4 regions of the Blautia sp. HCP3S3_C12 genome follow, and region 1 is predicted to be linked to each of the others. Evidence: predicted binding sites of a transcription regulator. Region 1 holds the regulator's gene; each other region holds the start of a gene.
What was found. Region 1 encodes HrcA, which represses chaperone genes, less so after heat shock. Its sites were predicted from a motif close to TGTTAGCACTCNNNNNNNNNGAGTGCTAACA; they were not measured.
Positions count from the first base shown of each region.

Region 1 (5,939 bases):
TAGCACGTCTGCTTCTTCCGCCGCCGCCAAATAAATCGCCGAAAATATCGCCGAAGATATCGCCCATATCAGCACCGTTAAAATCAAACCCTCCAAAACCGCCGCCGGCACCACCGCCGCCGTTTTCAAAAGCTGCATGACCAAACTGATCATACTGTCTCCTCTTATCCGGGTCACTTAAGATAGTATAAGCCTCTGTTGCTTCTTTAAATTTCGCCTCTGCCTCTTTATCTCCCGGATTTACATCTGGATGATATTTCTTGGCCAGTTTACGGTATGCTCTTTTAAGTGTTGCGTCATCGGCGCTTTTATCCACGCCTAAAACTTCATAATAATCTCTCTTATCAGCCATTATTTTAATTAATTCCTATACCTATATTCAACTGTTCTGTCTCTTCGCTGCACCAGTACCTGATACTGGATTTATAGCACAACTATTCAGTGAGAGAATCTCTCCCACTGAACAGTTATGATTTGTCACATTATACTTCTTTGTAATCAGCATCTACAACATCATCGTTGTTTCCTGCATCTGTGCTGCCTGCTGCACCGCCGCCCATATTCATGTCCGGTCCTGCCTGGCCGCCTGCCTGCTGTGTCTGCTCATACATTTTAGCGAAAAGCTTCTGAGCACTTTCCATCATCTTCTCCTGAGCAGCTTTGATATCAGCTACCTGAGAGTCTGTCATCTCTTCTGCATTTGCAGTCTGGGACAGTAAGTCTTTCAGTGCATTCAGATCTGCTTCTACAGCAGCTTTATCGTTAGCATCAATCTTGTCGCCAGCTTCTTTCAGTGCATTCTCAACCTGGAATACCATGGAATCAGCGTTATTTCTTGTATCGATTGCTTCTTTACGTTTCTTATCCTGAGCTTCGAACTCAGCAGCTTCTTTGACTGCTTTATCGATATCAGAATCAGACATGTTAGAACCAGCTGTGATTGTAATATGCTGTTCTTTACCTGTTCCAAGGTCTTTTGCAGATACATTTACGATACCGTTTGCATCAATATCAAATGTAACTTCGATCTGCGGAACACCACGACGTGCTGGCGGGATTCCATCCAGACGGAACTGTCCAAGGGATTTGTTGTCTTTCGCAAACTGACGCTCTCCCTGTACAACGTTGATATCTACTGCTGTCTGGTTGTCTGCTGCTGTTGAGAAAATCTGGCTCTTTCTTGTAGGAATTGTAGTATTTCTCTCAATCAGTCTTGTTGCGATACCACCCATTGTCTCGATAGACAGTGACAGTGGAGTAACATCCAGAAGAAGAATATCGCCTGCGCCTGCATCACCAGCAAGTTTACCACCCTGGATAGAAGCACCAAGTGCTACACACTCATCCGGATTCAGGTTCTTGCTTGGCTCTTTGCCAGTTAACTGTCTTACTTTATCCTGTACAGCCGGGATACGGGAAGATCCACCAACCAGAAGTACCTGGCCAAGTTCAGATGCTGTGATACCTGCATCAGAAAGTGCACGACGTACCGGTTCAGCTGTCATTTCTACTAATTCATGTGTTAATTCATCAAATTTAGCTCTTGTAAGGTTCATATCGAAGTGTTTCGGGCCTTCTGCTGTAGCTGTGATGAATGGCAGATTGATGTTTGTAGTTGTTGCGGAAGAAAGCTCTTTCTTTGCTTTCTCTGCAGCTTCTTTTAATCTCTGAAGTGCCATCTTATCATTGCTTAAGTCAACGCCTTCTGCTTTCTTGAACTCAGCAAGCATATAATCTGTGATCTTCTGGTCGAAGTCATCGCCACCAAGACGGTTGTTACCAGCTGTGGAAAGAACTTCGATAACGCCATCACCGATCTCGATAACGGATACATCGAATGTACCGCCACCTAAGTCGTATACCATAATCTTCTGTTCTTTTTCATTGTCAAGACCATATGCAAGAGCTGCTGCTGTAGGCTCGTTGATGATACGTTTTACATCAAGACCTGCGATCTTACCTGCATCTTTTGTTGCCTGACGCTGAGCATCATTGAAATATGCAGGAACTGTGATAACTGCTTCTGTAACTTTCTCACCAAGGTATCCTTCTGCATCTTTTTTCAGTTTCTGAAGAATCATAGCGGAAATTTCCTGTGGGGAATATTTCTTGTCGTCGATTGTTACACGATAGTCAGTACCCATCTCTCTTTTAATGGAAGAGATTGTTCTCTCTGCGTTTGTTACTGCCTGACGTTTTGCAGGTTCACCTACAAGACGTTCTCCTGTTTTTGTGAAAGCAACAACTGATGGTGTTGTTCTTGCGCCTTCTGTATTAGCGATAACTGTTGGCTGTCCACCTTCCATTACAGCTACACAGCTGTTTGTTGTACCTAAGTCAATACCAATGATTTTTCCCATAATCTTGTTCCTCCTAATTTATTCTCAATTAATTTTGATATATTCTAAATTTATTAGTTGGCTACTTTTACCATACTGTGACGTACTACGAAATCCTTGTAAGTGTAACCTTTCTGGAATTCTTCTACCACAATATTCTCACCGGCTTCTTCATCCTCCACATGCATCACTGCGTTATGGAAGTTCGGATCAAATTCCTTACCGACTGCTTCAATTGGTTTCACACCCAGCTCATCTAATGTGGTGAGCAGCTGTTTGTAGATCATCTTCATTCCATCTGCGAAAGAATCTCCTTCCGGTGCCTGTGCAAGACCTCTCTCGAAGTTATCCACAACCGGAAGGATTTTCTCAACGATGTCCTTGGCTCCGATGATATACATGCTGGATTTCTCTTTCTCCGTTCTCTTACGGAAGTTATCGAACTCAGCCATGTTTCGTTTCAGTCTGTCTGTAAGTTCTTCGATCTGCTGTTCAAATTTATCTTTCTCTTTTTTCTTCTTGCCGAAGAAAGAAGCTTTTGATTTGCTGTCTTTAACATCATCCTGGGAAGCTTCCTCATCTCCGTCCTCTACCGGGATTTCTTCTGTTTCAGCTTCACCGTTTTCTACAACCTCAGGTTCATTTTCAACAGTTTCTTCTGTTACAGGAGTCTCTGTTGTCTCTTCTTCCTGAGCTGTGTTCTTTGTTTCTTCTGACACTCTCTATTACCGCCTTTCTAACTCTCTTTCTTAATCAGTTCGTCCAGCTGAACTTTCAAAGCCTTCAGGCTGTCAACTACATTTGCGTAATCCATACGCTTAGGACCGATGATACCGATAGTGCCATGCAATCCCTTTCCAAGCTCGTAAGTGGCTGTGACCACACTGCAGTCCTTCATAGTCTGCACCGGCATCTCATCACCAATGTATACCTGAATTCCTGTGTTCTCTGTATCAGACATTCTCTCTTTTACCAGGTCTACCAGATCCTGCTTTTCTTCAAATGCTGAAATCAGCCCGCTCGCTTTACTTGTGTCTGCAAGCTCCGGATACTTGAAAATGTTTGTTGCTCCTGAAGTATATATCTGCATATCGTCTTCATCTACCTGAATGGTATCTGCCACTGCATCAAGGACTGTACCAACTACAGAACTGTGAGCACCAGCCTGTTCCTTGAGGCGGGCGATCATTCCCAGGTTGATATCCTGGATCGGTACTCCATTTAAATTGGTATTAAGAAGAAGATTTAATTTCAGGATTGTCTGATCGTCCATCTCCCCGTCCAGATCAATGATCTGGTTTCGGATGACATTGTTATCACTCACTACTACTGCCACAAGCTGAAGGGGTGTTACACGTGAAAGCTGAATGAATTTAATCTTGCTTCCGCTGTACTGTGGAACAGAGATCATTGTTGCATAATTAGTATTGGAGGCAAGCACCTTCGCTACCTGTTTCAGCATTTTATCCAGTTTGTCAGTTTTCTCGATCATGAAATCTCTGATTTCCTGTACCTCTGATTCCTTTTCTTTCATCAACTCGTCTACGTAGAGGCGATAACCCTTATCAGAAGGAATTCTTCCGGCTGAGGTGTGGGGCTGTACGATATATCCCATATCTGTCAGATCTGACATCTCATTCCGGATGGTGGCAGAGCTTACATTTAAATCTGCAAACTTGGAAATGGTCCGGGAACCCACCGGTTCGCCTGTTTCCATGTAGGTTTTGATGATGGCTTTTAGTATTTTCTTTTTACGATCATCTAATACCTGATCCATGAAATTCCACTCCTTTGCTGCCTTTGTTTTCGGGCTGTTAGCACTCAACTTTTAGGAGTGCTAACAGCTTATGCTCATAAGATAGCACTCTTGATTGGGTTTGTCAATATTATTTTGTGAATTTTTTGTTATTTTATGAACAATGGGGATTATTAAGATTATGTTATAGAAAGGGACGCTAGGAGAAATTATTAATATTGTGTGCGGTTTCGGACGCTAAGAGATACTATAGCAGTCCTAGTAAATAATGCATTTAAGACAGTTCAGCAGAGTGCGAAAGACAAGGAAGATATCTGCAGGCGTGCTGACGCACGACAAAGATATCTGACGCAGGATTTCACACTCTGATGGGCTGGATTAAGAAACATTATTTGTCTAGTGTATCCAGGTTCTTTTTCAGGTCGATCATTTTATCGCGGAGTTCTGCAGCTTGTTCGAAGTTGAGATCTGCGGCTGCGGCGCGCATTTGTTTTTCTACCTGGGCGATGAGTTTGGTGAGTTCTGTACGGGTCATGGACTCTGGGTCTTTCTGGAGTCGGACTTCGGTTTCAGCTACTGCTTTGGATACGGCGATGAGATCGCGGACTGCTTTTTTGATAGTAGTCGGAGTAATTCCGTGTTCTTTGTTGTAGGCTTCCTGAATGGTTCGGCGGCGGTTGGTTTCGGTGATGGCTTTGTGCATGGAATCGGTCATGTTGTCTGCGTACATGATTACATGGCCTTCGCTATTTCGGGCAGCTCGTCCGATGGTCTGGATGAGGGAGGTTTCGGAACGGAGGAAACCTTCTTTGTCTGCATCCAGGATTGCTACCAGGGTGATTTCCGGGATGTCCAGGCCTTCTCGAAGGAGGTTGATTCCTACCAGAACATCAAAAACATCCAGACGCATATCCCGGATGATGCGGGCACGCTCTAAGGTATCAATATCGGAATGGAGGTAACGGACTCTGATTCCTACTTCTTTCATATATTCTGTCAGGTCTTCTGCCATTCGTTTGGTGAGGGTGGTAATCAGGATTTTGTGTTTCTTTGACACTTCTTTATTTACTTCCCCGATCAGGTCGTCAATCTGTCCTTCAATGGGGCGGACTTCTACCTTCGGATCCAGAAGTCCGGTTGGACGGATGATCTGTTCTGCGCGGAGGAGTTCGTGATCATACTCATATTGTCCCGGAGTGGCAGATACAAACATGACCTGATCCAGTTTGGATTCGAATTCCTCGAAGCTTAAGGGGCGGTTATCTTTGGCTGAAGGAAGCCGGAATCCGTAGTCTACCAGTGTCTGCTTCCTGCTCTGGTCACCGGCATACATTCCTCCTACCTGAGGTACTGTGATATGAGATTCATCTATAATAAGTAAGAAGTCATCTCCAAAATAGTCCAGCAGTGTGTATGGCGGCTGTCCGGGCTTTAATCCTGACAGATGTCTGGAATAATTTTCGATTCCTGAACAGAATCCGGTTTCTTTCATCATTTCAATGTCGAAATTGGTGCGTTCTGAGATTCGCTGGGCTTCCAGAAGCTTGTCCTCGCTTTTGAAATACTCTACACGTTCTTTTAATTCTTCTTCTATGGCTACGGCTGCTTTCTGGATCTGTTCTGCAGGCACTACATAGTGGGACGCAGGGAAAATGCTGATATGAGAACGCTGGCATTTGATTTCTCCTGTCAATATATCAATTTCTGAAATACGGTCAATCTCATCTCCGAAAAATTCTACTCTCACGGCTGTGTCGGAGCTGTTGGCAGGGAAAATTTCCAGGGTATCTCCACGGACACGGAAGGTACTTCGGTGAAAGTCCATCTCATTTCTGGTATATTGA
Region 1 is NZ_JBQHWC010000001.1:207,791-213,729, reverse strand. Features, by position in the region: gene dnaJ (molecular chaperone DnaJ) at 1-352, opposite strand, end outside; gene dnaK (molecular chaperone DnaK) at 483-2,360, opposite strand; gene grpE (nucleotide exchange factor GrpE) at 2,414-3,058, opposite strand; gene hrcA (heat-inducible transcriptional repressor HrcA) at 3,076-4,116, opposite strand; gene uvrB (excinuclease ABC subunit UvrB) at 4,484-5,939, opposite strand, start outside.

Region 2 (5,939 bases), 180 kb from region 1:
TGTCAGAGAGCATTTCGCATATTTCTTATATGAACTGATTGGTTGCTTCATCATACTCATAGTCGATGGAATGCATCTTCGCCACCAGTTCGTCTTTCTTCAATCCTCTGCATGTGCAGAGTGCTTCCAGGGAATCATAGTAATCCCTGAGCTGAGTATTCACATAACTCAGCAGAATCATTGGATCTTTGGGTATCATTTAGTTTCCGTCCTTTACCGTAACAATGAATTCCCCATTCTGAACATCCAGCACCAGAGTATCACCTGCGTGAACATCTCCGGACAAAATCTTTCGTGCCGCAAGAGTCTCCACATATTTCTGCAGATAACGTTTCAGCGGACGTGCACCATATACCGGGTCATAGCCATTCTCGATAACCTGATCCTTGGCTGCATCTGTCAGTTCTAGGGAAAGCTCCTGGTCTGCAAGACGTTTGTCAAGCTCGCCGACCATCAAGTCTACTATCTTACCAATATTGGATTTTGTCAAGGGCTTGAACATAATTATTTCATCCAGACGGTTCAGGAATTCCGGACGGAAATGACCTCTCAGGTCATCCATAACCTGGCTCTGAGCCTCAGGTTTGATCTCTCCATTCTCATCAATACCATCCAGCAGATACGGAGAACCGATGTTGGAAGTCATGATAAGAATTGTATTCTTAAAGTCAACTGTACGTCCCTGAGAATCTGTGATACGTCCATCATCCAGTACCTGCAACAGTACGTTAAACACATCCGGATGTGCTTTCTCAATCTCATCGAAAAGTACAACACTGTATGGTTTACGGCGGACTGCCTCAGTAAGCTGGCCGCCCTCCTCATATCCTACATATCCGGGAGGCGCTCCGATCAGTCTGGATACAGAATACTTCTCCATGTATTCACTCATATCAATTCTGACCATATTCTGTTCATCATCAAACAGATTCTCTGCCAGAGTTTTGGCAAGCTCTGTCTTACCTACACCTGTAGGACCAAGGAACAGGAAGGAACCGATAGGTTTGGTCGGATCCTTGATGCCGGCTTTGGAACGAAGGATTGCATCTGTAACCCTCTTCACACCTTCATCCTGACCTACAACTCTCTTGTGAAGCTGATCTTCCAGAGTGAGGAGTTTGGCTCTCTCGCCTTCTGTCAGTCTTGTTACAGGAATACCGGTCCATCTGGAAATAATCCTTGCGATCTCATCATCAGTGACTGCCTCATGAACCAGACTTCTGTCACTTTCCTTCACACTCTTCTCTTCGATTTCCAGCTGCTGCTGTAATTTCGGAAGCTCACCGTACTGTAACTGTGCAGCCTTCTCCAGATCATAGTTCTGTTTTGCTTTCTGGATCTGCTTATTCACATCCTCGATCTGCTCACGAAGCTTCTGCAATTTCTCTACAGAATGCTTCTCATTATCCCACTGTGCTTTCTGTGTATTAAAGGTATCACGAAGCTCTGCCAGCTCTTTCTGAAGTGTTTCCAGACGTTCCTTACTCAGGTTATCTGTCTCTTTCTTCAGTGCAGATTCCTCGATCTCCAGCTGCATGATCTTACGGCGCTGTTCATCCAGCTCTGAAGGCATGGAATCCAGCTCTGTCTTGATCAGGGCACAGGCCTCATCCACCAGGTCAATGGCCTTATCAGGAAGAAAACGGTCTGTGATATATCTGTGGGAAAGTGTAGCTGCTGCAACCAGCGCACTGTCTGTGATCTTAACACCATGGAAGACCTCATATCTCTCCTTCAGACCACGAAGGATGGAAATGGTATCCTCCACTGTGGGCTCATCCACCATAACCGGCTGGAAACGACGTTCCAGAGCTGCATCTTTCTCAATATACTGACGGTACTCATCCAGAGTTGTGGCACCAATACAGTGAAGCTCACCTCTGGCAAGCATAGGCTTCAGCATATTGCTGGCATCCATAGCTCCATCTGTCTTACCTGCACCAACGATCAGATGTAACTCATCAATGAAAAGAATGATGTTTCCTTCACTCTTCTTTACTTCTTCAAGGACTGCTTTCAGACGTTCCTCAAACTCACCTCTGTATTTGGCACCTGCTACCAGAGCGCCCATGTCCAGGGCAAAAATCTTCTTATCCTTCAGACCTTCCGGCACATCCTCTGCCACGATTCGCTGTGCAAGGCCCTCGATTGCTGCTGTTTTACCTACACCAGGCTCACCGATAAGCACCGGATTGTTCTTGGTCTTACGTGAAAGGATTCTGATGATATTACGGATTTCTTCATCACGTCCGATCACAGGATCCAGCTTCTGGTTACGTGCCTTTTCGACTAAATCCTCGCCATATTTATTCAAAGTATCATAAGTAGCTTCAGGATTGTCACTGACTACACGCTGATTGCCTCGTACTGTAGAAAGTGCCTGCAGGAAACGCTCCTTAGTAATGCCAAATTCCTGAAACAGTTTCTTCATACTTGGACTTGGATGTCTTAATAAAGCAAGAAAGAGATGCTCTACAGAGACATATTCATCTCCCATTGCCTTAGCTTCATCCTCTGCACTGACCAGAGCCTTGTTCAGATACTGTCCGAAACGAAGCTCACCGCCAGATACCTTAACCCTGGCATCCAGTGCCTGATTCAGAGAATTTCTGAAATAATCCTTATCTATCTCCATCTTCTCGATCAGTTTAAGAATCAGGCTGTCTTCCTGTTCCAGCAAAGCATATAAAAGATGCTCCTCTTCCATCTCCTGATTGCCAAACTGATAAGCAACCTTCTCCAGATCCTGGACAGCCTGTACGGATTTCTGTGTAAATTTACTGATATTCATAGGCTAACCCTCCTCTTATATGAGAAATATCTCTCCCACAGGAGAAATATGTTGTTTTCTTTGTTCTGCATGTAATATAACACATGTTGTTAGCACTGTCAAGAGGTGAGTGCTATTTTTTTCAACTCCTCTAAATTTTTCATTTACAGTTTTTGATTTCACTTAACGTTATATAAGTTCCTACGAAAAGATGTTTCTTATGTGTTGTACTGTTTCAGGAGTGCATCTAACAGGCGGTATGCTTCTTCACGATAATATTTGGAATGCTTTGCATGAAGCTCGTCCAGGTTGATGTTTGCAAAGATTTATGAATCGTATTGCTTTTCACACAGGAATAAGTATAATACATGAAGAAAAGGATGTGAAGGAGTAAGGAGTATGGAGCGTTTTCGACAGCGATATGGGATTGCTCTGACGAAAAAGAAATTGCAGGAGATCATCCTGATGCTGATGGCCTGGGAAGCGGTGTTTGCCTTTTCTTATCTGGGATACATTGAGCTTCCGGCCATTTCCACCACCACGTTGCACATTCTTGTGATTGTGGCGGCTATGATGCTGGGGGCACAGGGGAGTGTGCCGGTGGTATGCGTTTTTGTGGTCACGTCCATGTGGATCGGCACCTACAGCCTGTCCCAGCTCGACCGGATATTTTCTCCCTTTGCCAGCGGAATGCCCCTTGGATCCATAATGCTGGTATTTGCTCGCGTGCTGTTTGCGGCGGGAGCCGGTTGGCTCTTTGACCTTTATTTTCGGAAGCCTCGCATGTATGTCTATCTGGGGATTGCGGCTGCCAGCACCTTTCTTCATGGGCTGTGCGTTTTTGCCGCGTTATATTGCAGCTTCCCTATGCTGCGGCAAATGATTTTAGAGAATCTGTTTTCCTATCCCATATTTCGGGACTGGCTGTCCTATGTCCTGGCGATCATCGCCTGCTGCAGCATCCATTGGGTTCTGACTAGGAAGTCGGTGAAAAACAGATTGTCGCAGCTATGCGACTGTCCTCCGGCAATGCAAGAGTCCGGAAACCGGAAGCAGCTGATCTATTCGGAAACCGTTGCGGTAGTGGTGGGCATTCTGTGCATCCTGTTTCTGCGAAAGGCCATCTTCAAGGAGCTGTACCTGCAAGGCATAGATGTCAGCGAAAACCTGCACCAAAATATCACCGCCTTTTTGTTGCAAACGCTGGTGGCTCTGTTGGCGCTCTTTAGTGTTGTCAGCGTTCTGATTCAATGGATTTACGAGTATTATACGGCACAGCGGATTCGGATGAACAAAAAGCTGATGGAGCAGCGTATGAAAAGCTCCGTAGATGTTCTGACCGGCGTATTCAGTCGGCTGGCGTATCATGAGTGTCTGGAGCAGTACGCGGATTCCGTTCCGGCAGATCTGACCGTCTTTCTCATGGACATCAACGGCTTAAAGGGTGTCAACGATGCCCTGGGGCATGAGGCAGGGGACGAGCTGATATGCGGCGCTGCCCAATGTATCACCCAGGCGGTGGGGGATCGGGGGAAAATCTTCCGCATCGGTGGAGATGAGTTCGTAGTGCTGGGTCAAATGACCCAAGCCCAGGCGCAGGAAATTCTGGCGGCGCTGCAACGGATTGCGGCGGCCTGGTCCGGGACAAAGGTGGGGACGCTGAGTATTTCCTCCGGGTGTGCCTTTGCCGGCGACCATCCGGATTTGTCCGTAGAGCAGCTTACCAAGGCAGCAGATTTGTCCATGTATGCCCAGAAACAGGAATATTACCGGGCAAAGAAACTGTCCTCTGGCACACCCGTCTCTAGTGGGAACGGGGTGCGTCCATAAAAAGAAAAGGGATTTCTGCCATCCGGGCAATCAGTTGCCGGGGCAGAAATCCCTTTTTACGTGCCCAGCGAGGGCACGTTCTCTACTCGATTACTGTGCTCAGGTAATTTAATGCTGCCTGGCAGCATTACGTCTGAGCATATTGTCAGCACACTAATCTCTTGGCGTTAAACCTACATACATATCTTTGTACTGTTTTGCACTCTTTTCCCAGGAAACATCTTTATTCATATCGCGGATCACCATATCATCCCAGGATTTTCTGTTCTCGAAATAGAGAGTCTTTGCTCTGTTTATCGCGTCGTAAAGCAGCCCGCTTTCATATCTGTCAAATGTAAAACCGTTTCCTGTATTCTCAAACATATTATAAGGCTGAACCGTATCTTTGAGTCCTCCGGTCTCTCTTACAATCGGAACTGCACCATATCTCATGGCTATAAGCTGTGTAAGTCCACATGGTTCAAATCTTGATGGAACCAGAAGTGCATCACATCCTGCATAAATATTGTGAGCCACATTTTCATTGTAAGCAATATATGCACAGAAATTGCCTTTATATTTGTTTTCATAATAACGGAATGTATTCTCATACTGAGAATCACCGGTACCAAGAACAACCACCTGCGTATGTTCATCCATAATTCCCGGGATTACGTCATTTACAAGATCAAGACCTTTCTGGTTGGTGAGACGTGAAATAAGTCCGATTACCATCTTATGCTCATCTACATCCAGCCCCAGAGATTCCTGGAGAGCTTTTTTATTAATCTTTTTATTCTTTATTGCTGACTTCTCATCGTAATCAGCTGCTAACAGCTTATCAGTTGCAGGATTCCAGATATCCGTATCAATACCATTCACAATTCCCAAAATCTTATTGTTGTGATATCTTAAATGCTCTGCAAGTCCCTCTCCATATTCCTCTGTCTGAATCTCCCAGGCATAGGTGTTACTTACAGTTGTAACTTTATTGCTGTAAGCGATGCCACCCTTTAACATATTGGCATCCAGCCAGTTCTGAATCATGCAGTCCTTATTAAATACATAATCAGGAAGTCCTGACCAGTATTGAATCCTTTTTCTGTCATAAATACCCTGGAACTTCAGATTATGTATTGTGAGTACTGAAATTGCACGTCCTACATCTGTATCCTGAAAACAGGTTCTCAGATAAAGTGGTACTAAAGCTGCCTGCCAGTCATGACAATGCACGACATCAGGAGTCCAGTTCAGATAATTAAGGGCAGCAAGGGCAGCTTTTGCAAAATAACAGAATTTTGGAATGTCATCTATGAGATTCGTATATGGATTTCCCCAGGAGAAGAACTCATCATTATCT
Region 2 is NZ_JBQHWC010000001.1:30,250-36,188, reverse strand. Features, by position in the region: gene ACTNDS_RS00150 (DUF4250 domain-containing protein) at 26-199, opposite strand; gene clpB (ATP-dependent chaperone ClpB) at 200-2,791, opposite strand; gene ACTNDS_RS00140 (diguanylate cyclase domain-containing protein) at 3,170-4,600, shown strand; gene ACTNDS_RS00135 (glycogen synthase) at 4,754-5,939, opposite strand, start outside.
Region 2: the regulator HrcA is predicted to act here: its motif matches at 2,879-2,909, upstream of clpB (ATP-dependent chaperone ClpB).

Region 3 (5,939 bases), on a different contig from region 1:
GGACTTTGAGACTGTTAAATTTTTCACCGGAAAATTCTTCCGAAAATACAATTTTTCACCTGTTTTTTATGACATAGAAACCACCGGATTATCCCGAAAATCCACGTTTTTGTACCTGATCGGAGCTGTTGGAATTGAAGATGAAACTTGGTATTTTCATCAATGGATGGCCGAAAGTGACAAAGAAGAAGAAACAATTCTGAGAATTTTTTCACAATTTCTTCAACAATGTGATTTGCTGATTTCTTACAACGGAGAGCGATTTGACCAACCCTATCTGGAAACAAGATACGAAAAATACGGACTGCCCTCTCCTTTTGAGCACAAAATGTCCCTGGATTTATATCTGACTCTGAAGCCTTTGAAAACACTTCTGAAGCTGCCTGCTCTGAAACAGCCATGTCTGGAAGAATTTCTCGGAATCAAAGACCGAATTTATAACAATGGTAAAGAATGCATTCAGCTTTATAAAGATTTTCTGAAAAAACGAGATGCCATTATGGCAGAAGAAATTCTCGGTCATAACCTGGAAGATGTGCTGGGACTTGGAAGAATTTTTGAGATGCTAAGTTATCTGTGCATTTATGATTCCGAGTATGAGGTTACATATGCTGAGGCAGATGAAGAAGTTGTCATTTTCACATTAGAGCTTCCACACGCTCTTCCAGCTGAATTCTCCAATGGAAGCAATTCTTTCTATATCACAGGAAAAGCTACAGAAGTTAAACTTATTGTCCGAACCGAAAACGGACGACTGAAACAGCATTATCAAAATTATAAAGATTATTATTATCTGCCGGACGAAGATACGATTATTCCGAAATCACTTGGAAGCGGAATTGATAAAAAGCATCGAAAAGCAGCTACAAAAGATACCTGTTATACCTGGTTTAATTGCAGCGAACAATTTCTGCAGAATCCACAGATGCAGAAACAGTATCTGGAACATGCTTTGCCATATTTTCTCAAGGCATTGAAATAAAATGCATAGTAACAAAAAGGGTCAGCCCTGGTGGCCTTTCGCAAGAAAGACTATGGCTGACCCTTTTTCTACCATATAACTGTTAAAACAGAATTTGAATTGTCGCGTCTTGGATCAAATCAACGAACTGTTAAATAGCGATTATCAATCGGTAGCTGTATCAAACCAATGATACAATTCAACGATGAACCCTTTAGACAGCAAAAAGGTGTTCAAATGAACACCCCTATGAAGTCTGCTGCTCTTTAATTTTATGTATATGCTGACGCATTATTTTATTATTACACCATCTGAAATCTTGGTTAGAAAGCTCTCTAACTGAGTCTTTTTTCTTCCATAACACTCATATATGCTGGTCTGATGATTTTATCCGTGCAAATCATCTCTTCTATTCTGTGTGCACTCCAACCTACGATTCTAGCTACTGCAAACATGGCTGTATAAAGTTCTACCGGTATACCCAGCATATCGTAGACAAATCCACTGTAAAAATCTACATTGGGACTGACACCTTTATAGATATGTCTTTTATCTGCTATGATCTTTGGAGCAAGCATCTCTATGTTTTCATACAATTCAAGATCTTTTTGCCTTTTCTTTTCCTCTGCCAGTTGTTTTACATAATCTTTAAATACTCTCTCCCTCGGATCAGAAATAGAATATACTGCATGTCCCATTCCATAGATTAAGCCCTTTTGGTCAAATGCATCTTTATCAACAATCCTTCTTAAGTATGCTTCTATCTCATCCTTATCTGAATAATCCTTTATATGCGCCCTAATATCATCCATCATTTCCATTACCTTAATGTTGGCGCCTCCGTGTTTTGGTCCTTTTAGCGAACACATTGCTGCTGCCATCGTAGAATAAGTGTCAGACCCGGATGACGTAACGACTCTTGTGGTAAATGTAGAATTATTACCTCCTCCATGTTCCATATGCAAAATGAGTGCCGTATCTAAAACCTTTGCCTCTGTAAGGGTATATTTCCTGTCTGGTCGCAGAAGCATCAATAGATTTTCCGCGGTGGAAAGCTGTTTATCGGGATGATGAATATACATACTCTCATTTTTTTCATAATGATTGTAAGCATTATATCCATATACTGCCAACAATGGGAACTCACTGATGAGCTGGATGCACTGACGCAGCGAATTGCTGACACTTGGTTCTTTTACCTTTTTATCATAAGATGCCAGGGTAAGAATACTTCGGGTCATGGAATTCATGACATCCTCCGAAGGTGCTTTCATAATGACATCCCTTGTAAAATTGGTTGGCAATGTCCTACACTCTCCAATAATTCTATCGAAGTCTTCCTTCTCTCTTTCATCAGGCAGTTTTCCCATCAAAAGAAGATATGCTATTTTTTCAAATCCAAACTCATTTTGTCCTAAACAATGAATCAAATCTTCCACTCGATAGCCCCGGTACCACAATTCCCCATCGCAGGGAATCTTCTGATTATCAACAATTTTTGAAGACACTATTTTTGATATGTTGGTAAGTCCTGTAAGGACACCTTTCCCATTTTCATCTCTAAGCCCTTTGTTTACGCCATATTCTTCAAATAACCGCGGAGCAATGTTATCATTTTTCAGACAAACTGCTTCCAATTCTTCAAAATAATCATTCATCTGCTCCGTTGTCATCTCTATTCACCTCCAGATTCTCCACCTCACTGCTCATAATAGTTTCCAACTGCTTCATAAGCTGTAGTAACTGAATCAAATTATCCTTTCCAAACTTTTCGAACACCTTCCCGTAATACTTCTTAAGTGTTTCTTCCTGCGCCCTTAACAGGCTTCGTCCGCTTTCAGTAATTGTAACATAGGTGCCCTCACTGCCGTTACCGTCATGAGACCATAATACATATCCTACATCTCGTAGCTTTTCTACCATTTTAGAAATCTGTCGCATCGTCATCTGAAGCTTGTCCGCTAAATCCTTCAGATAGACTCTTCCTGAATAAATGTCGGATGTCTCCTCCATTGCAATATATTGTAATGCAATGTATTCCGGGATACTCATTTTCATAAAGACATCTTTTCTATGCTCCCGGTTAAACAAGTGCCTTTGGTATATCAATTCGTTGGACAGCTTTATAATATCTGTATTTCCTATAGTTTCTGCCATATTACTCCTCCTTTATTTAAAATAAGGGAAGCAACAGACTGTCACTTCCCTTCGTAAAAGAGAATGGATTATTTTAATAGCCCATTTCCGGTTGTGCCGGCATTGCAGGTGCTGTTTCCTTAATATTTGCCACAGCAGCCTCCGTTGTTAATAAGGTTGATGACACACTAATCGCATTGGAAAGTGCACTTCTTGTAACCTTGACAGGATCAATAATTCCTGCATCGACCATATTGACGTACTGTTCAGAAATTGCATCAAAGCCTATGCCCTCATCTGACTCCTTTACCTTATTGATGATGACAGCACCCTCTAGGCCTGCATTTTCAGCAATGGCACGAAGCGGAGCCTCCAATGCCTTGGCTACAATCTCTGCTCCTGTTCTCTCATCACCCTCCATGCTTGATATCATGTCATATACTGCCTTTTGTGCGTGAACATAAGCAGATCCGCCGCCACTGATGATGCCCTCTGACACAGCAGCCCTAGTGGCATTTAATGCATCCTCTATACGATACTTAGCTTCCTTCATCTCTGTTTCAGTTGCGGCTCCAATCTTAATAACTGCAACACCACCGCCGAGCTTAGCCACCCGGTCTACCAGCTTATCCCTGTCGTACTCAGAAGCATCTGCAGCCTGTCTCTTAATCATTGCGATTCTTTCTTCAATGTCCTGTTTCTTGCCCTCGCCATCCACGATGGTTGTATGTTCCTTTGTTACTTTAACTGATTTAGTCTGTCCAAGCATATCAACTGTGATATCCTTTAATTGCATGCCAAGGTCATCGAGTACTGCCTGTCCACCTGTCAGAATTGCAATATCCTTTAACATCTCCTTACGACCATCACCATACCCCGGTGCCTTTACAGCTACGACCTTGAGTGTGCCTCTCAACCTGTTTACGATTAGTGTTGTAAGTGCTTCACCCTCTACGTCATCTGCAATAATCAGCATTTCTCTTCCCTGCTGCATTACCTGCTCCAATATAGGAAGAATATCCTTTATATTAGATATCTTTTTGTCCGTAATCAAAATGTATGGATGATTCATATTAGCTATCATCTTTTCTTTATCATCACACATGTAAGCAGATAAATAACCGTTGTCAAACTGCATTCCCTCTACAACCTCTATCTCTGTCTGCATCGTCTTTGATTCTTCTATTGTGATGACGCCATTCTCTCCAACCTTTTCCATTGCATCGGCAATCATTGTTCCGACTTCATCATTACCTGCAGATATTGCAGCAACCTTTGCAATGTGATCTTTTCCGGTTACAGGCTTGCTCATTTTAACCAGTGCTTCAATAGTTGTATCTGCTGCTTTCTTCATTCCTTTTCGCAAAATAATTGGATTTGCACCTGCTGCTATATTTTTCATACCCTCGCCTACTAGAGCCTGTGCCAAAACAGTTGCCGTTGTCGTGCCGTCTCCTGCAATGTCATTCGTTTTGGTTGCGACCTCTTTCACAAGTTGTGCACCCATATTCTCATAAGGATCTTCCAGTTCAATCTCCTTTGCAATCGTAACACCATCGTTCGTAATCAAAGGAGTTCCGTAAGATTTATACAATACAACGTTACGTCCCTTAGGTCCGATTGTCACCTTTACTGTATCTGCCAGCTTATCAACGCCTGCTTCCATCTTTTTTCTTGCATCGATATCAAACAAAATTTCCTTTGCCATGTTAATTCCTTCTTTCTACATATAAAATAACTGTATTTTTATTTTACTACTCCACAATTGCAATAATATCGGACTGATTTACGATGATATATTCCTCATCCTCCAACTTAACATCTGTACCGGAATACTGAGAATAAATCACACGGTCGCCTTCTTTTACCTGCATTTCTGTTTTCTTTCCATTCTTTTCACTTCCAGGTCCTACTGCAATGACAACAGCTGTCTGTGGCTTTTCTTTTGCACTATCCGGTAATATAATTCCGGACTGGGTTTTTTCTTCTGCTTCCTGCTGTTTTAAAACAACACGCTCTCCTAATGGTTTTAACTGCATAATCATTACCTCTTTTCTTTATTGTTAGCACTCTCTTGTATTGAGTGCTGCTTATTTTGTAAAAAATATATGCTTCATATGAAGCATATATAAACAGTTTGTTTCCAAACTGTTTGTTTAAAAAGGATTATAGCACATAAAAAACCTATGTCAACCCATTTTTTCAAAAGAAATAAAAAAATTGCACACCGATTACTCGGTGTAACAATTCCTAGTCATTCTCCAACAATCTGTCTATATTATGACTAATCTGTTCAGACACCCGGTTAAATACCGCCAAAGAACTTTCATCAATTCCTTCCACCACCTTGGCGGTTAACTCTGCCCAGAGAATCTCCATTTCCTGACAAAGATGTTCCGACGCATCAGTCAGCTCATATTTCACATATCTACGATCTTTATCATCTCTTTTGCATACAATGTATCCTTGTTTAACAAGATTCTCTAAAGTAGTAGACATATGACCTTTATTCATCTGCGTGTACCGACATATATCCGTCAATGTTGTTATATCATCATAATGAGATAGCAAATAAACAACTTCCAGTTCCAATCTGTTTAGGTTTGTCTTATTTTTTACATCAACCATAGCTTTTTCAAGAAGACGATTAAACTTTCCACCTCTCAAATTTTTTTCAATATTCATCAAAATTTCACTCCTATTTTGTTTTTACTCTTTTTACAAAATATCAAATTAATCCATCAAAATTTTTTCATGGGACATCTTATCGTTTATCATATCATATCGCCTACATTTTTTCCACATAAACCACCCCAGTATTTCACTGCCCGAGTGCCATCAA
Region 3 is NZ_JBQHWC010000016.1:64,033-69,971, forward strand. Features, by position in the region: gene ACTNDS_RS12535 (ribonuclease H-like domain-containing protein) at 1-982, shown strand, start outside; gene ACTNDS_RS12540 (citrate/2-methylcitrate synthase) at 1,297-2,634, opposite strand; gene ACTNDS_RS12545 (MarR family winged helix-turn-helix transcriptional regulator) at 2,612-3,118, opposite strand; gene groL (chaperonin GroEL) at 3,192-4,805, opposite strand; gene groES (co-chaperone GroES) at 4,852-5,136, opposite strand; gene ACTNDS_RS12560 (MarR family winged helix-turn-helix transcriptional regulator) at 5,348-5,782, opposite strand.
Region 3: the regulator HrcA is predicted to act here: its motif matches at 5,159-5,189, upstream of groES (co-chaperone GroES).

Region 4 (5,939 bases), on a different contig from region 1:
AGGATCTTTTTCCTTTGATCAGGGCACTGAATGAGCTGGGAATCCGGTTTGTGGCAGCCAGTGGACGCCAGTATCCCAATATGAAGAGATTGTTTGCACCGGTTGCTTCGGATATTTCTTTTATCTGTGAGAATGGCGCACTGGCAGTGGAAAAGGGTCAGGTTCTTTATCAGGATCGATTTGATAAAGAATTGGCAAATGAGATTCTTACTGCAATTATAGAAAAAAAAGACGCAGAATTCACCTGTTCTGCTAAGGATTATCATTATCTCATGCCAAAAACAGAAAGCTTTCGCCATTATATGGTGGATCTGGTGAAAAATGAGTGCAGGATCATAAACAGTCTGGATGAGATCACAGAACCTATTATGAAGCTGGCGGTATATGAATCTGCCGGTCTGACAGATGAATATGTACGTTACTGGACTGGACAGTTTGGACAGAGATGTACAGTAGTGACATCAGGCAATGACTGGGTGGATTTTATTCCTTTTGGTACGAACAAGGCGAAGGGAATCCGGGAGTTCCAGGAAAAATATGAAATTTCCCCAGAGGAGTGCATTGCATTCGGAGACGAATATAATGATATAGAGATGCTTAAGGCAGTGAAATATGGCTTTGCCATGGCACATTCAAAGGAGAAGGTGCGGGAATCGGCGGCATTCACTGCAGACCGGGTACAGGATATCCTGAAAAAGGTGATCAGGGCGAAAGGAAATATGGAGGGGGTAATTTAAAATGTACACAGAAGAATGCATCAACACATTTCTGGAAAAGCAGGGACAGCTTTTTCCGCAGCCGGTGGCGGAGTCTTTTGAGGAAGCAGAGGCTTTTCTGGAGGACTGCATGGCTGCAATGGTAGATTCTATTGACGAAGTGAGGGAATACCTGGATGACATGGGAGCTGATGTAGAAGGCATGTCAGACGAAGAATTGGAAGAGGCCAGTGAGGTATTTGCACTTCCGGACGGAAAATATCTTATTGTGGAAGGCTGAACAGAAATTTGATATAGAATAAATAAAAAGAGGAAGAAGCTATTTCAAAGAGCGGTTCTGCAAAATAGAACTATGCAGATTGAAACAGCTTCTTTCATTTATGCACAGAAGCAATATGAAATATGCGAATTACATTTGGAAAAACCACAGTGTTATAATAACACTGTATAAAGAACTGCCGATCAAAAATAAAACGGTAGTTATAAAAAGATATATAAATGATAAATAAAAGGAGGATGGCACATGAGGAAAAAAAGAATTCTTGCAGTGCTGATGGCTGTGCTGATGATCGTTACCCTTCTTCCATCCATGGCTTTTGCAGCGGAAGCCGGAGAGCTTGGAGGCAAGCTGAAGGTAAAGGGACTGCCGGCAGTGGGAACAGTACTGAGTGCAGATTATTCCAAGGTGACTCCTGAGGGAGTGACAGATGATGATGTTATCTTTTCCTGGTCCAGACAGACCGGAGAGAAGGAGCTTACCCAGGTAGGTACAGAAAAAACTTACACAGTGACTCAGGATGATCTGGGCTATGTGCTGGTGCTGGATATCACACCGGCAGAGAAGTCAGAATTTACCGGTAAACTCCAGGCTAAGACTCTGGAGGTGACAGCTACTCAGGAGGAAGCCCAGGCTGTTGCTGATAAGAAGGCTCAGGAGGAGCAGAATACAGAAGCCCAGCTGGAAGGCTCTGAAGAGGATGCGGAGTCGGAAGATGCTGAAGATGTCCAGCAGACAGAGGATGACAATACAGAAGGGGCAGTTCTGGCTGAGGAGAATGAGGCAGAGTCTCCGTCTCAGACAGAGGAAGATGATACACAGAATCCGGAACAGACAGAGGAAATGCAGATTTATACCCAGTCTGAGCTTCAGCCTGACGGCACAGAGAAAACTACAGATAAAACAGAGGATGTTCAGGAGACAGAAGCGCCGGAGGATGCAGAGAACACGGATGATGTGGAAAATGCACAGCAGGAGTTGTCCTATGAAGCAGTAGCTTCTGTAGAAGGTCAGGAAAATCCGGTGTGTGATTTTGGAACTATCCGGGCAGAATCCGGAGATAATGAATCCCAGACAATGTTTGTAGATATCAAAAATACCGGAACAGGTGCTCTGAATTTCAAGGCGATCAGCCCGGAGCATTTTATGGTAGCGGACATAGAGGGGCCTCTGGCAGCAGGAGAGTCTGTCAGTGTATGGATTCAGCCAAGGAAGGAACTGGAGAAAGGTACTTATGATGATACCATTACCTATGAGACGGAAGAGGGGGCTGAGGTTTCCTTTGAAGTGAAGGTTGTGGTGGAAGCGGAAGAAGAACCTGTTCTTGAACCTGATGATTCTGAAGCTCCTGATGATTCTGAGAATCCGGAAACTCCGGACAATACGGAGGAACCAAGTGCAGAACTTGGAAAGTTATCTATATCCACAGATCCAGCGGTACTTTCCTTTGCTGATCTGACAGAAGGCTATACACAGATCAGTGAGAGCCAGACAGTTACTGTGACGAATACAGGAGATGAGACAGTTACATTGAAACTTCCGGAGTCGGAACATTTTGATATTGCACCGGTAGATACACAGGCGGTATATACTCTGGAGAAAGGAGCATCCTGTAGCTTTCTTGTTCAGCCAAAGGCAGGATTAGTCCAGGGTGATTACAGTGATACACTTGTTTTTGGAATTGAAGAGGATGAGAGTGCTGTGGCTCAGGCAGAGGCCGGAGTCAGTGTAAAAGCAGAGGAGAAGACACAGGTTTCTCTGAAAGCAGATCCTTCCGAGATTATTTATGACCCGATGGAGGAGGGATATAATACTCCGGAGTATGTGTATCGGATTACGCTTACTAATACTGGAAATGCAGCAGTGGATCTGACTCAGCCGCAGGCTCAGTATTTTGAAATCGGAGAGCTGTCTGCAACACAGCTGGATCCCGGAGCAGAAGCAACCTTTACTGCAGTGCCAAAAACCGGTATGACAGCAGGTGAGTACAGCGAATCTGTTCAGGTTACAGCCACAAATACAGACAGTCAGATTTCTGCAGTGGCCGATATCAGTGCTTCATTCAGTGTGACAAAACCGGCATGTAGAATTACAGGAATCCAGAATCCTTCCCACGTGAAGGGAGCAAAGAATGGTGTAGAGAAATCTGCTAAGGCATTGGGACTTCCTTCAAAGGTAGTTATTAATACTACAGAGGGGGAAATGAAGGCGAAGGTAAAATGGAATGTGAAGGAATGTACGTATGATCCATCTGTAAAGCAGGAGCAGACCTTCAAAGTGAATGGAACGGTAGTGCTTCCCGATGGAGTTGAAAATCCAGATCAGATCAGCCTGATCACAGCTGTAAAGGTAACTGTAAAAGCCGGACGTACTGCGCAGATTGCGGATCCGGCAAATAATAAGATCACAGGAATCAGTGCTGACGGATATACCACTCAGTCCAAGATTACATTTACAGCGGTAGGTGCAGGAATGGACAATGAAAGCCCGGGAAAGGGAGATGTGCGTTATGTTCCGGATCACTGGACAGTCATCAATACAAACAGCTGGAGCCAGGCTCCGTATACAGCTACTTTTGGAATTACCAAAGAAGGCACATATAATCTGACTGTTGTATTTAATGCTCAGCAGTATGATGGTAAAAGCTGGAAAAATACGGGAAAACAGGATACAAAGCAGGTAAGCTTTACGATTTCACAGCCAAAGGTTGTAATTACAGCTACTCCTACTCCTGTGCAGCAGAATCCGGCTGCTAATCAGAAGAAGGCAGTGCAGACCGGAGATACCACCAATATCATGCCGTTTGTACTGATTCTTGCCATTGCAGCAGGTGCTATTGTGGGAGTTGTAGTTTACAAGAAAAAGAAAAAATAAATAGGTAAGACAGTTAAATGTCAATGAATTATTAGCACTCATTTTAAATGAGTGCTAATTTTTGCTTGACTTTTAGACCATAAGGTATTACTATATCTTTCAGAGTTACAGAAAATCTAAAAGATATAAAAGGAGTGTGGACAGCATGGCTGTAAAACATGGAAGTTTGTCAATTAACAGCGAAAATATTTTCCCGATCATTAAAAAGTGGCTGTATTCAGACCATGATATTTTTGTAAGAGAGCTGGTATCCAATGGATGTGATGCCATTACCAAGCTGAAAAAGCTGGAGGTAATGGGCGAATATACATTTCCGGAGGGATATAAGCCGGAGATTCAGGTAATCGTAGATCCAGATGGAAAAACTCTGAAATTTATTGATAATGGTATCGGTATGACTGCGGATGAGGTAGAGAATTATATTACTCAGATCGCTTTTTCCGGTGCGACTCAGTTCCTGGAGAAATATAAGGATAAGACAACAGATGACCAGATAATCGGTCATTTTGGACTGGGATTCTATTCTGCATTTATGGTGGCAGATGAAGTACATATTGACACCCTTTCCTATACAGAGGGAGCGACACCTGTGCACTGGTCCTGCGATGGCGGTACAGAGTACGATATTCAGGAAGGCAACAAAACGACTGTTGGAACAGAAATCACACTTTTCCTTAATGAAGACTGCCTGGAATTTGCCAACGAATACCGTATGCGTGAAGTACTGGAGAAATATTGTTCCTTTATGCCGGTAAATATTTATCTTTCTAAAGCAAACGCACCTCAGGAATATGAGACTATAGATGAATCAGAATTAAAAGATGATGATGTAGTGGTAGAGCATATTCATGAGGATGCTAAAACTGAAGAAAAAGAGAATGAAAACGGAGAGAAGGAAGTAGTTGAGATCTCTCCTGCAAGGGAAAAAGTGAAGATCAATAAACGTCCGGTTTCTCTCAGTGATACCAATCCGCTTTGGATGAAGCATCCCAATGAGTGTACAGATGAGGAGTACAAAGATTTCTACCGTAAAGTATTTATGGACTACAAGGAACCGCTGTTCTGGATTCATCTGAATATGGATTATCCGTTTAACTTAAAGGGAATTCTGTATTTCCCAAAGATTAACACAGAGTATGATTCTATTGAAGGAACCATTAAACTGTACAACAATCAGGTATTTATTGCTGATAATATTAAGGAAGTTATTCCTGAGTTCCTTCTCCTGCTTAAAGGCGTGATCGATTGTCCGGATCTCCCTCTGAACGTGTCAAGAAGTGCACTGCAGAATGATGGATTTGTCAAGAAGATTTCTGAGTATATTTCAAAAAAGGTAGCGGATAAGCTTACCGGAATGTGCAAAACAGACAGAGAAAGCTATGAAAAATACTGGGATGATATCAGTCCGTTTATTAAATATGGTTGTATTAAAGATACCAAATTTGCAGAGAAGATAGGTGATTACGTACTCTTTAAGAATCTGGATGGTAAATATCTTACTCTCAAGGATTGCATAGAAGAGAATAAGAAGACAACAGAGACAGCTGAGAAAGCAGCAGATCAGACTGAGTCAAAAGAGGCTGATGCAACAGCAGACACAGACAAAGCAGAAGAGAAAGAGCCGGAGAAGACAACAATTTTCTATGTAACGGATGAAATCCAGCAGAGTCAGTATATCAATATGTTTAAGGAAGCCGGCAAGGACGCCGTGATTCTGAAACATAATATTGACAGCCCATTTATTTCCAGCCTGGAGCAGAAACATCAGGATGTACAGTTTAAGAGAATTGATGCGGATCTGACAGAAGAAATGAAGGGTGAGGGTACTGCTGACGAAGCGACCGCCAAAGAACTGACAGAGCTTTTCCGTAAGAATCTGAATAAGGATAAACTGGAGGTTCATGTAGAGAATCTGAAGAATGAAAATGTATCTGCAATGGTTACCCTTTCCGAAGAAAGCCGCCGTATGCAGGATATGATGAAAATGTATGGAATGGGCGGTATGGATCCGAATATGTTTGGCGGACAGGAAACACTGGTACTTAATGCGAACCATCCACTGGTAAAATATT
Region 4 is NZ_JBQHWC010000029.1:4,693-10,631, forward strand. Features, by position in the region: gene ACTNDS_RS15910 (HAD family hydrolase) at 1-737, shown strand, start outside; gene ACTNDS_RS15915 (glyoxalase) at 739-996, shown strand; gene ACTNDS_RS15920 (LPXTG cell wall anchor domain-containing protein) at 1,240-3,867, shown strand; gene htpG (molecular chaperone HtpG) at 4,013-5,939, shown strand, end outside.
Region 4: the regulator HrcA is predicted to act here: its motif matches at 3,897-3,927, upstream of htpG (molecular chaperone HtpG).